DNA from 3 places in the Pantoea sp. E2023-21 genome. Region 2 is predicted to be linked to each of the others. Evidence: predicted binding sites of a transcription regulator. Region 2 holds the regulator's gene; each other region holds the start of a gene.

The links. Region 2 encodes CRP, which controls carbon source genes, mostly activating them, when cyclic AMP is high. Its sites were predicted from a motif close to ATGTGANNNNNNTCACAT; they were not measured.
Region 1: the regulator CRP is predicted to act here: its motif matches at 2,564-2,581, upstream of rbsD (D-ribose pyranase).
Region 3: the regulator CRP is predicted to act here: its motif matches at 3,386-3,403, upstream of mlc (sugar metabolism global transcriptional regulator Mlc).

What each region holds. Positions count from the first base shown of each region.
Region 1 covers NZ_CP195344.1:3,215,569-3,220,908, reverse strand. The annotation lists gene qseC (quorum sensing histidine kinase QseC) at 1-1,256, opposite strand, end outside; gene qseB (quorum sensing response regulator transcription factor QseB) at 1,253-1,915, opposite strand; gene ACRQ84_RS15160 (YgiW/YdeI family stress tolerance OB fold protein) at 2,096-2,491, shown strand; gene rbsD (D-ribose pyranase) at 2,663-3,082, shown strand; gene rbsA (ribose ABC transporter ATP-binding protein RbsA) at 3,090-4,598, shown strand; gene rbsC (ribose ABC transporter permease) at 4,595-5,340, shown strand, end outside.
Region 2 covers NZ_CP195344.1:2,901,681-2,907,020, forward strand. The annotation lists gene ACRQ84_RS13685 (hydrolase) at 1-453, shown strand, start outside; gene ACRQ84_RS13690 (YheU family protein) at 456-674, shown strand; gene ACRQ84_RS13695 (phosphoribulokinase) at 736-1,605, shown strand; gene ACRQ84_RS13700 (OsmC family protein) at 1,686-2,090, opposite strand; gene crp (cAMP-activated global transcriptional regulator CRP) at 2,395-3,027, shown strand; gene ACRQ84_RS13710 (YccS/YhfK family putative transporter) at 3,086-5,164, shown strand; gene argD (bifunctional acetylornithine/succinyldiaminopimelate transaminase) at 5,161-5,340, opposite strand, start outside.
Region 3 covers NZ_CP195344.1:1,181,470-1,186,809, reverse strand. The annotation lists gene ACRQ84_RS05655 (sugar transporter) at 1-317, opposite strand, end outside; gene ACRQ84_RS05650 (hypothetical protein) at 683-940, opposite strand; gene ACRQ84_RS05645 (MFS transporter) at 1,109-2,365, opposite strand; gene ACRQ84_RS05640 (LysR family transcriptional regulator) at 2,460-3,356, shown strand; gene mlc (sugar metabolism global transcriptional regulator Mlc) at 3,491-4,708, shown strand; gene bioD (dethiobiotin synthase) at 4,814-5,340, shown strand, end outside.

The DNA of each region.
Region 1 (5,340 bases), 310 kb from region 2:
ATATTCTTCACAATCGAAAGCCCCAATCCGCTCCCGGTTTGCGCCTGTCCCGGCGGTCGCCAGAAGCGTTCACCCAACCGTGCCAGTTGCTCATCGCTGACGCCAGGCCCGTTATCATCAACGGTTATGGCGCGGGCATTGAGCTGTACGTCAATGGTGCTGCCCGACGGCGAATAGCGTAGCGCGTTATCCAGCAGATTCCGCACCATCAAACCCAGCAACAGCGGATGACCGTTCATCACCGGTTCGGCGTGGCTGGTGAACTGCAAATGCTTTTGCTGTTGTTCCGCCTGCGGGAAGTGCTCCGCCAACAAATTTTGGAGCAGTGGCGCCAGCGCTACCGGTTGAAACTCGCTGCGCAGATCGTCAGCTTCCACACGGGACAGTGTTAAAAGCTGATCTACCAACCGCGTGGCGCGCGCAATGCCGCTATCCAGTTGCTGAATGGCACGTTTGCGCATCGCCTCATCATCATCGGCCAGCTGAATTACTTCACTTTGCACCCGCAGCGCCGCCAATGGGCTGCGCAGTTCATGGGCGGCATCGGAGGTAAAGCGACGTTCGCGCTGCACCAAATGCGCCATACGACTGAACAAGCCATTAAGCGCCACCACCAGCGGCTTCACCTCTTTGGGCAAGCGCGTGTCCGGCAATGGCGTAGCATCATCCGGTGCACGCTGATGCAGTGAAAGCGTGAGGCGTTTCAACGGGCGCAGCTCAAACCACACCAGCAACAGTAGCAACAGCAGCATAAACGGCATGGCGATCAGCCACGGCAGCAGGCTGCTGAGCGCCAGATCGCGCGTCATATCATCGCGGTATTCCCACTCTTGCCCGACCACCACGCGATAACGCTTATCCTCAGAGGTCAGCCACACTAAGCGCCAGCTGTCATTATCGTCACGCAGCTGGCCATCAACAAAGCCATCGCGCTGCTGATCAAACTGCAGATCGCGACCATTTTCACCGTCGTTTAATAGCGGCTGGCCTTCGGCGCTGAAAATGGCAAACGCCAGCGCATCATCATCCTGCTCGCCACGATGATGGCGCAGGATCGCTTTAGTTTTGGGCAGCGTAACGTCCTGCAACGCGGTTGGATCAAGGGTGATTAGGCGTTTAGCAAACAGCATTTGCTGGGTATCAAACAGCTCGTTCACCGTATCGCGGGTTTGATGCCAGGCGCTGAGACCAGCAAGTCCGCCGCACAACATAATCAACAGCACAAAGCCGATGGCGAGGCGCAGAAACAGACTCATTCCTCCGCTCCCAGCGTATAACCAACGCCGTGTACGGTACGGATAAACTGGCTGCCGAGTTTCTTGCGTAGATGATGAATGTGCACTTCTACCGCATTGCTAGAGACATCTTCATCCCAGCTGTAGAGCTTCTCTTCCAGCTGGCTGCGCGTGAGCACGCGGCCTGGATTGCGCAGAAACAGTTCCAGTAGCGCCAGTTCGCGGCTCTTCAGGCTGACGGCTTCGCCATCGCACATTACGCTGTGGCTGTTGGGTGCCATCACTACTTTGCCGTGTTTGAGTTCTGGCTGCAGCTGCCCATGACGACGACGGATCAGCGCCTGCAAGCGCGCCGCGACTTCTGTTAACGCAAATGGCTTGCACAGGTAATCGTCGGCACCAAGTTGCAATCCCTGCACGCGTTGATCGAGCGCATCACGTGCAGTGAGAATTAGCACCGGCACGTCTTGTCCTTGCTGACGCCACTGACGCAGGATATCCAGACCATCGCGTTCCGGCAGCGACAGATCCAGTACCACCGCATCCCAGGGCGCGGCCGTTAGCGCCTGAAATCCGGCTTCGCCGGAGACAAACCAATCCACGCTGAAGCCAAGCTTGGTCAGCCCAACTTTCAAACCGTCGCCAATCAAGGTGTCATCTTCGATCAGTAAAATGCGCATCAGTTCTCCTTGTGTTGAGCCGTGTTATACGAAGCACAATCCCTGTTGTACAGGGAAAATAGCCGCAAATAGACTATTTTTCATGAATGTACGTAAAAGCCATTCTCTTAAGATCCTGTTAAGAACCTTATGGTGAAATAGCTTCCGTAAACCGACACATTCATGGAAAAGAGGTGAAATATGAAAAAGTCCGCAGCTCTGTTAGCGATTGTCGCCCTGGCCGCCACGCCGGTTCTTGCTGCTCAGCAAGGCGGTTTTGTTGATCCGAATGCGCCAACTGCACAGGTTAAATCCGGTGGTTTCAAAGCCGATAACACCAGCGTTGTCACGGTGAAACAGGCCGAAGAGATGAAAGACGATAGCTGGATCACCGTGCGCGGTACGCTTGAGAAGCAAATCGGTGATGAGGATTATCAGTTTCGTGATGCTACCGGCACCATGAAGGTCGAAATCGATCATAAACGCTGGAACGGATTGACCGTCTCGCCGAAGGATCAGGTAGAACTGACCGGCGAACTGGATAAAGATTTCAACTCCATCGAACTGGACGTGAAACAGGTACGTAAACTGCCATAATCCTTCCCCGGAGCCGCCTGAGCGGCTCCAAAACCCTTCCAAACTCAAATTCTCTCTGGCACAAGCGAAACGTTTCGATGGCGATCACATTTCCGTGATGCCGTGATTGAGTTGCCGTGCGCATTTTATACACTCCCGATCAGCGAAACGTTTCGCTGTGGAGTGGAAGAAATGAAAAAAGGTCGCTTGTTAAACGCTGAAGTCTCTCATGTGATTGCTCGCCTGGGGCACACCGATACGCTGACGATTGCTGATGCAGGCTTGCCAATTCCGGCTGGTCCACAGCGCATCGATCTGGCGTTAACGCCGGGTACGCCCGAATTTTTACAGGTGGTTGAGGTTGTCACGCAGGAGATGCAGGTTGAAAGCGCCCTGATGGCGGAGGAGATTAAGCAGCACAATCCGCAGCTCCATAGCGCACTGCTCGCCGTGCTCGAAGCCTTGCAACAGCACCAGGGGAATGTCATCACCATCCGTTACACCAGCCATGAACAATTCAAACAACAAACGCAGCGTAGTCAGGCGGTCATTCGCAGCGGAGAGTGTTCTCCGTATGCGAATGTCATCCTGAGCGCCGGCGTGACCTTCTGAGGCCGCTATGCAACCGTTATTGCAACTCAAAGGGATTGTAAAGTCGTTTCCGGGCGTGAAGGCGCTGAATGGCGCATCGCTCGCCGTCTATCCGGGACGCGTCATGGCGCTGGTGGGCGAAAACGGTGCGGGCAAATCCACCATGATGAAAGTGCTGACCGGCATTTACAGCATGGATGCCGGCTCCATGCAGTGGCTCGGTAAGGATGTCGCTTTCTCCGGCCCGAAAGCGTCGCAGGAAGCGGGCATTGGCATTATCCATCAGGAACTGAACCTGATCCCGCAACTGACCGTCGCCGAGAATATTTTCCTTGGCCGTGAATTTGTTAACCGTTTTGGCCGCATCGAATGGAAAAAGATGTATGCCGCGGCGGATGCGCTGTTAAAGCGCCTTAATCTGCGCTTCAACAGCCACAAGCTGGTGGGCGATTTGTCGATTGGCGATCAGCAGATGGTCGAGATCGCCAAAGTGCTCAGTTTCGAATCGAAAGTCATCATTATGGATGAACCGACTGATGCGTTAACCGATACCGAAACGCTGTCGCTGTTCCGCGTGATCAATGAACTGAAAGCGCAGGGCTGCGGCATTGTCTATATCTCGCACCGCATGAAAGAGATCTTCGAGATTTGCGATGACGTCACCGTGTTCCGCGATGGGCAGTTTATTGCCGAGCGCGCAGTGTGCGATCTCATCGAAGAGAGCCTGATCGAGATGATGGTAGGCCGCAAACTGGAAGATCAATATCCGCGTATCGATCAACAACCGGGTGAGATCCGTTTAAGAGTCGAAAACCTCAGCGGTCCGGGCGTGGATGACGTCAGCTTTACGCTGCGCAAAGGCGAAATCCTTGGCGTATCCGGTCTGATGGGCGCAGGACGTACCGAACTGATGAAAGTGCTGTACGGCGCTCTGCCACGCAGCAAAGGCAAAGTGACCCTGAACGGCCGTGAGATCGTGACCCGCTCTCCGCAGGATGGCCTCGCCAACGGCATCGTATATATCTCGGAAGATCGCAAACGCGATGGTTTGGTGCTCGGTATGTCGGTGAAAGAGAACATGTCGCTGACCGCGCTGCGCTATTTCAGCACCGGCGCGGGCAACCTGAGACACAGTGACGAACAGCTGGCGGTGGGCGATTTTATTCGCCTGTTCAACGTTAAAACTCCGTCGATGGAGCAGCCGATTGGCCTGCTGTCGGGGGGGAATCAGCAGAAAGTGGCGATTGCGCGTGGCCTGATGACGCGTCCTGATGTGCTGATTCTTGATGAGCCGACACGCGGCGTCGATGTCGGGGCAAAAAAAGAGATTTATCAGTTAATTAACCAGTTTAAAGCCGAAGGGCTGAGCATCATTTTGGTGTCATCGGAAATGCCTGAAGTGCTGGGCATGAGCGACCGCATCATGGTGATGCATGAAGGCCATCTGAGTGGCGAATTTTCCCGTGAGCAAGCTACCCAGGAATCCCTGATGGCGGCGGCAGTCGGTAAGCAACACAGCGAGGAGTTAGTTGTATGAGCACCCAAACCTTACCCGCCAGCCGTCGCTGGTTCAGCAAAGCCTGGCTGCTGGAGCAGAAATCACTGATTGCATTGATCGTGCTGATCGCCGTGGTTGCCAGCCAGAGCCCGAACTTCTTTACGCTGGCCAACATGTTCAACATTCTGCAGCAGACGTCGGTCAACGCCATTATGGCGGTGGGGATGACGCTGGTGATTTTGACTTCGGGCATTGATCTGTCGGTAGGATCGCTGCTGGCGCTGACCGGTGCGGTGGCGGCATCGATCGTTGGATTAGAAGTGAATGCGCTGGTGGCCGTAGCGGCTTCGCTGGCGCTGGGAGCAGCGATTGGCGGTATTACCGGCGTGATTGTGGCGCGCGGCAAGGTGCAGGCTTTCATCGCCACGCTGGTGATGATGTTGCTGCTGCGCGGCGTCACCATGGTGTACACCAACGGCAGCCCCATCAACACCGGTTTCAACGATAACGCCGATCTGTTTGGTTGGTTCGGTATTGGTCGCCCGTTGGGTATCCCCACGCCGGTGTGGCTAATGGTCGCGGTGTTCGGCCTGGCATGGTACATGCTGCATCACACGCGCCTCGGTCGTTACATCTATGCGCTGGGTGGCAACGAAGCCGCCACGCGTTTGTCGGGCATCAACGTTAATCGCGTCAAAATTATCGTTTATTCGCTGTGCGGCATGTTGGCGGCATTGGCCGGAACCATCGAAGTGGCGCGTCTCTCTTCCGCACAACCGAC
Region 2 (5,340 bases):
AGCACCAAACTGGATGTCGGCTTCTCGCGTTTCTATCAGCACTATTTGCTGACGCGGCTGAAGAAAAACGCCACGCGTAAATTACACGCCTGGCCCGGCACGTTGCCGGTCGATCTCGCCCAACTGCGCGCTTTTCGCCGCTTACGCGAATTTGATGATGCGATAACCGCACGTGCGCACGGTTTTATTGACGCGAACGACTATTATCAACGTGCCAGCGCGATGCCGCTGCTGACCGGCGTGCGTAAACCGCTGCTGATTATTCATGCGCAAGACGATCCCTTTATGACCGATGCGGTTATTCCGCAACCTGACCAGCTTTCAGCATCGATTCAGTATCAACTGACGCAGCAAGGCGGCCACGTTGGCTTTGTCGGCGGCACCTTGCTTAAACCGAAAATGTGGCTGGAACAGCGCGTACCCGATTGGCTCTCAACGTATCTGGATGTGTAATTGTGATTATTCCCTGGCAAGAACTCGAAGCGGACACGCTGGAAAACCTGATTGAAACCTTTGTGTTACGCGAAGGTACTGATTATGGCGAGCAGGAACGCAGTTTACTGCAAAAAGTTGCCGACGTGCGCCGCCAGCTGGAGCGTGGCGATGTGGTGCTGGTGTGGTCGGAACTGCATGAATCCATCAATATCATGCCAAAAGGTGAATTCCGCGGCTGATGCACCCCGCGGCAATTCGTGGTAACAATGCTCATCGCCGGACCTCACAGGGAGCTCTGTTATGTCAGCCAGGCATCCAATTATTGCCGTTACCGGTTCCAGCGGCGCCGGAACCACTACCACCAGCCTTGCCTTCCGTAAGATTTTCCAGCAGCTGAATTTGCATGCAGCGGAAGTAGAAGGTGACAGTTTCCATCGCTTCACGCGTCCGGAAATGGACATGGCGATCCGCAAGGCGCGCGATCTGGGTCGCCATATCAGTTACTTCGGCCCGGAAGCCAACGACTTCGGCTTGCTTGAGCAGACGTTCAGGCATTACGGCCAAACCGGTTTGGGCGAATCGCGTAAATATTTGCACACTTACGACGAAGCCGTGCCGTGGAATCAGGTGCCGGGCACTTTCACCCCCTGGCAACCGCTGCCGGAGAACACTGATGTGCTGTTCTATGAAGGCTTGCACGGCGGCGTGGTCACGCAGCAGCAAAATGTCGCAGAGCATGTCGATTTGCTGGTTGGCGTAGTCCCGATTGTTAATCTTGAGTGGATTCAGAAGCTGGTGCGCGACACGGGCGAGCGCGGTCATTCGCGTGAGGCGGTGATGGATTCGGTGGTGCGTTCAATGGAGGATTACATCAACTTCATCACGCCACAGTTCTCACGCACCCACATTAACTTCCAGCGTGTGCCAACCGTTGATACGTCCAACCCATTTGCGGCACGCGAAATTCCGTCGCTCGACGAAAGTTTCGTAGTGATTCATTTCCGCGGTCTGGAAGGCATCGCGTTCCCCTATCTCCTGTCGATGATTCAGGGATCGTTTATCTCCCACATCAATACGCTGGTGGTGCCGGGCGGAAAAATGGGACTGGCGATGGAGCTGATTATGCTACCGCTGGTGCAGCGACTCATTGAAGGGAAGCGGATTGAGTGAGTGTCATTGGTCGCCATGAATGGCGACCCTACGAAATGAGAGCGTTTTGTAGGGTGCGCATTAATGCGCACCTGCCAGCATTAAAGCGCGATCACTTCGTAGCTATGCGTAATTTCCACGCCTTTGCCCAGCATGATCGCCACCGAGCAATATTTTTCCGCTGACAAATCAACCGCGCGTGAAACCGCCTTGTCGCTTAACGCTTTGCCGCTGACGATGAAGTGCAGATTGATGCGGGTAAAAATACGTGGCGCTTCTTCGCGACGTTCTGAAGTGAGTTTCACTTCGCAATCGGCGACATCGCTGCGCCCTTTTTGCAGGATCGACACCACATCAATAGCGCTACAACCGCCCGCCGCCATCAGCACCATCTCCATTGGACTTGGCGCTTTATCACCGGAATTACCGTCCATTAATACCTGATGGCCGGATGAGGATTCTCCGAGAAAGGTCAAACCTTCCACCCATTTCACTCGTGCCTGCATTATTCTTTCTCCTGAAGAGGCGGTTTTGCCGCCAGAGTACGCTTTCACCTGACAAACAGCAATCCAGAGTAATCCCCCTTCTGCTGAAGCGAGACAACACAAGACAGCTCGCTAAAGCTGTGCTACAAACAGTGCTGAAAATATTTTCGTCATTACAGACGAAGGCGGGAAGAATCAAAAGCGTAGCTTAAGAGTCCACCCGGAATAATTTTTCCTTTACTGGAAACGCTCGACGATTAAACCGCCTGACAGGGAAAAATGCCCCCTGTATTTTGGGCACGATTACAACAGAGGATAATAGCGAATGGTTCTCGGCAAACCGCAAACAGACCCTACACTCGAATGGTTCCTGTCCCATTGCCATATTCACAAATATCCATCCAAAAGCACGCTCATCCATCAGGGTGAGAAAGCGGAAACGCTGTACTACATCGTGAAAGGTTCCGTAGCGGTACTGATTAAAGATGAAGAAGGCAAAGAGATGATTCTCTCCTATCTCAATCAGGGAGATTTTATCGGCGAACTCGGTCTTTTCGAAGAAGGCCAGGAACGCAGTGCTTGGGTGCGTGCGAAGTCTGCCTGCGAAGTGGCTGAAATTTCATACAAAAAATTCCGTCAGCTGATTCAGGTAAACCCGGATATTTTAATGCGACTTTCGTCGCAAATGGCGCGTCGTCTGCAAGTGACATCTGAGAAAGTGGGCAACCTTGCCTTCCTCGATGTGACCGGACGTATCGCGCAAACGCTGCTAAATCTGGCCAAACAGCCAGATGCGATGACTCACCCGGACGGGATGCAAATCAAAATCACCCGTCAGGAGATTGGTCAGATCGTGGGCTGCTCACGCGAAACCGTGGGTCGTATCCTGAAAATGCTGGAAGATCAGAATCTGATCTCCGCACACGGTAAAACCATCGTCGTTTACGGCACCCGCTAATTTCTTCTCACCCACGGCGTGATGGCAACATCGCGCCGTTTCTATTTGCGATGAGCTGATGTGGCGCCGAATCATCTATCATCCTGAAGTTAACTATGCGCTGCGGCAAACGCTGGTGCTGTGCCTGCCTGTGGCTCTCGGCTGGCTGTTTGGCGATCTGCAAAAAGGTCTGCTGTTCTCGTTAGTGCCTGCCTGTTGCAATATGGCGGGGCTGGATACGCCGCACAAACGCTTCTTCAAACGCCTGATTGTAGGGGGTTCGCTGTTTGCCACCGGCAGTTTCCTGATGCAAATCCTCACCGCGTACCAAATTCCGCTGCCGCTGATTTTGCTGGCGCTGCCGCTGCTGATTGGCGTGACCGGTGAAATCGGCCCACTGCATGCGCGCCTGCTCCCCGCGACGTTAATCGCCGCCATCTTTACGCTCAGTTTAGTGGGACGCATGCCGATGTGGGTGCCGCCGCTGCTCTACATAGGCGGCACGCTGTGGTACGGCTTGTTCAACTGGTTCTGGTTCTGGCTGTGGAAAGAGCAGCCGATGCGCGAATCGCTTAGCCTGCTGTTCCGTGAGCTGGCCGATTATTGCGATGCCAAATACACCTTACTGACGCAGTTGACCGATCCGGAAAAAGCGCTGCCCCCCCTGCTGGCACGCCAGCAAAAGGCGGTCGATCTCATCACGACCTGCTACCAGCAAATGCACATGTTGTCGGCCAGCCGTGATAACAGCCACAAACGTCTGACACGCGCTTTTCAGGTGGCGCTGGATTTACAGGAACACATCTCGGTGAGTTTGCATCAGCCCGAAGAGGTGCAAAAGCTCGTGGAGGAGAGCCACGCCGAAGCGGTGATTCGCTGGAACGCCAAAATCATCTCAGCCCGGCTGCGCGTGCTGGCCGATGCGATCCTCTACCATCAATTACCCGATCGTTTTCACATGGAGAAACAGCTCGGCGCGCTGGAGAAAATTGCGCGCCAGCATCCGGATAATCCGGTCGGCAACTTCTGCCTGTATCACTTCAGTCGCATCGCCCGCGTGTTGCGCACGCAGAAGCCACTCTACACACGTGACCTGATGGCCGATCGCCAGCGCCGTTTGCCGCTGTTGCCGGCGTTGCGCAGTTATCTGTCGTTCAAATCTTCCGCGTTACGCACCGCCGCTCGTTTCGCCGTGATGCTGATGTTTGGCAGCGCGTTGGCGCTGTTCTTCAACATTCCCAAACCTTACTGGATTCTGATGACCATCATGTTCGTCAGCCAGAACGGCTACAGCGCGACACGCGTGCGTATTCAGCACCGTGCGCTGGGCACCTTTGCGGGTTTGCTGATCGCTGCCGCCTCGCTACAGCTGGCGGTGCCGGAATCGATCACGCTGCTGTTTATGCTGGGGATCACGCTGGCAAGTTATCTGATCACGCGGAAATATTATGGCTGGTCGATGATTGGCTTCACCGTCACCGCAGTGTATTCGCTGCAGCTGCTGTCACTTAACGGCGCGCAATTTTTACTGCCACGCATGATGGATACCCTGATGGGCTGTTTGATTGCCTTCGCCGGGATGATTTGGTTGTGGCCGCAGTGGCAAAGCGGGCTGCTGCGCAAGAACGCACACGATGCGCTGGAAGCGTATCAGGATGCCTTGCGACTGTTGCTGGGACCGGAACAGTCGCCCGAGAAACTGGCTTATCAGCGCATGAAGGTTAATCAGGCGCACAATGCGCTGTTCAACTCATTGAACCAGGCATCGAGCGAGCCGGGCTTTAACCTGCAATATCTAAAAGATATGCGCATGTGGGTAACGCACAGTCAGTTCATTGTCGAGCATATTAACGCCATGACGATCCTGGCGCGCGAACACACCATGTTGACGGCGAAGCTGGCAGAACGTTATCTGCAATCCTGTGAAATCGCGCTGCAGCGTTGTCAGCAGCGGCTGGCATATGACGGGCCGGGCAACGACAGTAATATTCTGGAGGCGCCGGAGAATCTTAATGAAGGGCCGGTGACGATTGTCGAACAGCATGTGAAGCGGATCTTGCAGCACCTTAACGTCATGCACACCATCTCTTCACTGGCGTGGAGCCAGCGACCGCATCATGGTCGCTGGCTCAAGGTGTTACGTCCTAAAGCGGATTAAGCGGCCAGTACCTTTTCAATCGCGCGGGCGAAACGCGTCATGCCTTCGGCGATATCGGTAGGTTCAATCACCAGTGACGGCACAAAACGAATCACATCGGTGCCCGCAGTGAGAATCATCAGCCCTTCCGCTGCGCAAGCGTTGAGAATGTCACGCGCTTTGCTGGCAAACTGCGG
Region 3 (5,340 bases), 1.7 Mb from region 2:
ATAACCAGTGAAGTGAAATCCCATGCCACGGAAGAGAGCACATGGCTGGCCACAAACACAATGAAGAGCACCGCTAACAGCAAGCGTCGCTCAATGTTGCGGGTTAGCAACATCAACGGCAGCGACAATAAGGCCACAACCCACGCATAGATAGTCAGCATGATGCCGACGTCAGCAGTTTTCATGTCATAGCTGGCGGCGATATCCGACAGCAGGCCGACCGGTACGAATTCTGTGGTGTTAAATACAAAAGCAGCAATGGCCAGCAATACAACGCGTAGCCAGGCCGTTTTACGGGAAACAGTAGTAGATTGCATGGATTTCAAATCTGTCAGACGGCGAGTGAAAGGGCGAGGTGGCACCCCATAAAGTGACCTGAGTCACAAATTGACGCTATTGTGGAGCATTAATGAGCGGAGGGAAACCGTTTGTCGGGATTTTATTACTGAATATTTTTTATCGCGAAAGTGGTTGTTAATAGCCTGAGGTTATTAGGCTTTCTGCTTACAACGCGAGAGTGACTTAGAGCGATAGCAGTGGGAAAGAGGCGACTGGACCCGACGACGGTTTTGCAGCGTTAAGGTCCAGTCATTATTACATTTAAATTTATTGTTATTGTGTAACGCCTCAGTCGTGCTTAACAAAAGAGCTTAAGCACATGGCCATTCTCAAATCATGATTATCAGAGTCGCACCATGTGTTTTAGTGCCACGCTATTTTGAGTCGTCATGTTTTTTTTTACATTAACCGGACAGCAATGCTCGCAGCCCAGCGCGCTGGCATAAAATTTACGGGCTTGCTGAATGGCGGCATTTGGCGTGTAAAAAGTACCAAGAAAACGGCGTACCTCATCGGCGGGCAAGAACGGGCAACCCGTTGCATGTACTACATGGTTGTCGTTATAGCCGGCGTGCTTATCGACGTAATAATAGCGTTCCATCTAACGTCCTCATTGCTGTGAAATAATAAAAGTCTAACTATTGTTGGAATGGAATGAATTATAGCGATGAATGGACGTTTTGTTTTATCTGGGACTGTGAGATCGGCCCATGGCGTGATTGAGAGAAGAGAACGGGGCACATCAGCCCCGTTTAACAGATGAAAGGTATTACAGTTTTCGGCACTGCAAACGCCAACCGACCAGCAAAGCCATTAATAATAGCAGGCTAATGAATGCGGTTACGCCCATCCAACCGTAACTGTGCCAGAACACGCCGCCCAACGTACCCGCCACGCTGGAGCCAACGTAATAGCTGAACAGATAGAGTGAAGATGCCTGGCCTTTAGCACGACGCGCACGCGGGCCAATCCAGCCGCTGGCAACAGAGTGTGCCGCAAAGAATCCGGCGGTGAACAGCATCATGCCGGGCAAAATCAGCCACAGTGAGTCAAACGCTGTCAGCAGCAATCCCGCTAGCATAATCGCAGTAGCGCCGATCATCACGGGAGCGCGCCCAAAGCGGCTGGTCATCGCACCCGCTTTCGGGGAACTCCATGAACCCGTCAGATAGACCACCGAGAGCAAACCCACCACTGCCTGGCTCAGCGACCACGGCGCGCTTAGCAGGCGATAACCGATATAGTTGAACAGGGTGACGAACGCGCCCATCAGCAGAAAGCCTTCAGCAAACAACAGCGGCAGACCTTTATCGCGCCAGTGCAGACGGAAATTGATCAGCAAACTGCGCGGACGTAATGAGGCCGGACGGAAATGACGTGACGCGGGCAAAATTTTCCAGAACATCAGCGCGCCCGCCAACGCGAAGCAACCAATGACGCCTACCGCAACGCGCCACGAGAAGAAATCGGTCAATACACCGGTTAACAAGCGTCCGCTCATGCCGCCTATCGAGTTACCGCTAATATACAGTCCCATGGAAAAGGCGATGACGCGCGGATGAATCTCTTCACTTAGATAAGTCATGCCAACGGCAGCAACACCGCTCAGCGATAACCCAATCAGCGCGCGCATCAGCAAAATCCCTTGCCAGCTGCTCATGGTGGCGGAAATCAAGGTACAGATGGCGGCCAGCATTAACGCGGTAACCATTACCGATTTACGCCCAATCGCATCCGACAGCGGACCAGTAAACAGTAAGCCCAGTGCCATTAAGCCGGTCGATAACGAGAGAGAAATGCTGCTTTGCGCCGGGGAAACGCCAAATTGCTGCGAAAGCACCGGCAGAATGGGCTGCACGCAATAGAGCAGGGCGAAAGTAGCAAGGCCGGCGGAGAACAGGGCCAGCGTCACGCGCATAAACTGCGGCGATCCGCGTTCAATCCATTCTGAAGGGGTTGTAGCTGGAGCAGGCTTTACGGATAACTCGTCTTCATCGAGTATCACCGCCTGGGAAGAGCGACTCACGGAACATCCTCGTTTAAGCAATCATGGCGTTACTGTAGGAAAGGGATAATAGGTTGTACAATATATTAATAATCTCAAATAAGACGTTTAAAATATGAATATAGAGTTGCGCCATTTACGCTATTTCATTGCCGTCGCGGAAGAACTGCATTTTGGGCGGGCCGCGCAGAGACTCAACATTTCGCAGCCGCCACTAAGCCAGCAGATTCAGCAACTGGAACAGGAAATTGGCGCGCAGTTGTTTACCCGCACCAATCGCAGCGTACAAATCACGCCCGCCGGTGCGCTGTTTTTACAGGATGCGCGAGCCATTTTGCTGCAGGTCGAACAGGCTGCCCGTCGCGCTGCGCGCGTGCATACGGGACAGGAAGGTGAGTTGCGTATCGGCTTTACCTCCTCAGCTCCCTTTACCGGCCTGGTTTCAGATGCGTTGTATCAATTCCGCCAGCGTTGGCCGGAAGTGCACATTCAGATGCAGGAGAACAACACGCGGCAGCAACTGGCGCCTTTGCACGATGATCGACTGGATCTTGGCGTGATGCGCAATACGCCGCTGCCCAACGATTTGCAGCACCGCGTATTACTGCGCGAACCGCTGTGTGCGGTGGTGCATTGGGCGCATCCGCTGGCCGATGCTGAGTCGATTTCTATTCAGGCGTTAACCAATGAGCCATTTGTGTTTTTCGATCCGCAGGGTGGCACCGCGTTATACGGTGAAATCCTGGCGCTGCTGCATCGCTATCAAATTAAACCCTTTATTACTCAGGAAGTGGGCGAGGCGATGACTATTCTGGGCCTGGTGGCAACAGGGCTGGGCGTGTCGATTCTGCCGGCGTCATTCCGTCGGGCGCGTCTGGCCGATGTGGTGTGGATCCCTTTACAGGAGAGTGACGCGATTTCTGAGGTTTGGTTGGTCTGGTCGGCGACGCGAGAACCAACGGCGCAAATGACCAACATGATGTCGCTGATGCTGCAAAACGCGGAGAATTAACCCAACGCATTAAGTTGGGTGCAAAGTTTATGTGCGATAAATCACATTTCTAATCAAATATTTGACGTTCCCAGCCAATCTGCATCACCATAGCTGTTGTTTATTTAGAAGCGCGAAAATAATGGGAGTAGGGCGTGAATCTGTACAGTCAACCTGGTCATATTGATCAGATAAAACAGACCAACGCAGGTGTGGTTTACCGACTGATTGACCTTTACGGCCCGATTTCGCGTATTGAGCTATCTAAACGTGCCCAGTTAGCGCCCGCCAGCATTACCAAAATCGTGCGTGAAATGCTCGATGCTCATCTGGTACAGGAAACCGAATTTCAGGAACCGGGCAGCCGCGGTCGCCCAGCGATTGGTTTGATCCTCGACACTCTCGCCTGGCACTATCTCGCCGTACGCATTCAGCCCGGATTCATTACGCTGACGCTGCGCGATCTCAGCAGCCGTGCATTGCAGGAAGATCGTTTGCCGCTGCATGCCACCGCCGAAAAACCGCTGCTGCAAACCTTGCAGGAGATGGTGAATGACTTCTTTATTCGCCATCAAAGCAAACTGGAACGGTTAACCGCCATCGCCATTACCTTGCCGGGTTTGATCAACGCCGCTTCTGGCATAGTGCATCGTATGCCGGGTTACGACGTTCAGGATATGCCGCTGGCAGAAACCCTGGCGCAGCGCACCGGTTTACCGGTGTTTGTGCAGCATGACATTTCTGCCTGGACGTTAGCCGAAGCGTTGTTTGGCGCATCCAGTGGCGCGCAACACGTGATTCAGATAGTGATTGATGAAACCGTCGGTGCCGGCGTGATCAGCGGCGGACAATTGCTGCATAAAAATGGTCGAACGCTGGTGGAAATAGGCCATACGCAAATCGATCCTTACGGCCAGCAATGCTACTGCGGCAATAACGGCTGTCTGGAAACCGTCGCCAGTATCGGAAGTTTGCTTAATCTCACGGCACAGCGTTTGCCGTCGCAGCCCGACAGTTTATTGCATCACACGCCGTTGACGATCGAAAGCTTATGCGAAGCGGCACAGCAGGGTGATCGCTTGGCTCGCGATGTGATTGCTGGCGTAGGACATCATATTGGCCGCATGCTGGCGATGATGGTAAACATCTTTAATCCTCAACAAATCCTTATCGGTTCGCCGCTAAATAAGGCCGCTGATGTGCTTTTCCCTGCGGTGAGCAGTACCATTCGTCAGCAGGCATTGCCTGCTTACAGCCGTGAAATCCAGCTCACACCAACGGCTTTCAGCGATCCTGGCACCTTTGGTGGCGCTGCACTCATAAAAGATGCGCTCTATAGCGGCCATTTATTGGTAAAACTGTTGCAGGGATAATTAAAGCTCACCTTAAGTTTGTCCTAACGCAATCTGCCCGTGAAAACATTTCCTTAAACTGCCTCCTTCGCACGTTACACATCGCTTTAATGAAGGAGGAAAAGGGTGAAAACGCTTTTTGTCACCGGTACCGACACCGCGGTGGGTAAAACCGTGGTATCTCGCGCGTTATTGCAGTGCTTTGCCAAAGCGAATTTATGCGCTGCAGGTTTCAAACCTGTCGCCAAAAGCGCGCAACTCACACCTGAAGGCTTACGTAATAAAGACGCACTGTTGTTACAACAGGCTTCGGGTCTCACGCTTACTTATCCCGCCGTTAATCCTATCGCTCTGGAAGAGGATGAAATCAGCACCAGCTCGTCGCTAAGCATTGATTATTCATTGCTTAGTCGCAGTCTTAACGATTTGCAGGAGCGCGCCGCTCGCGTGGTGGTGGAAGGCACCGGCGGCTGGCGCAGTTTAATGAATGACTTGCAGCCTTTATCGCATTGGGTGCGTCAGGAGAATTTGCCGGTTGTGTTGGTTGTCGGGATTAAGGAAGGTTGTATCAGCCACGCTTTACTGACCGCCGAAGCTATTGCTCAGGATGGGTTGCAGTTGGTGGGTTGGGTGGCAAACCGTATTAATCCCGG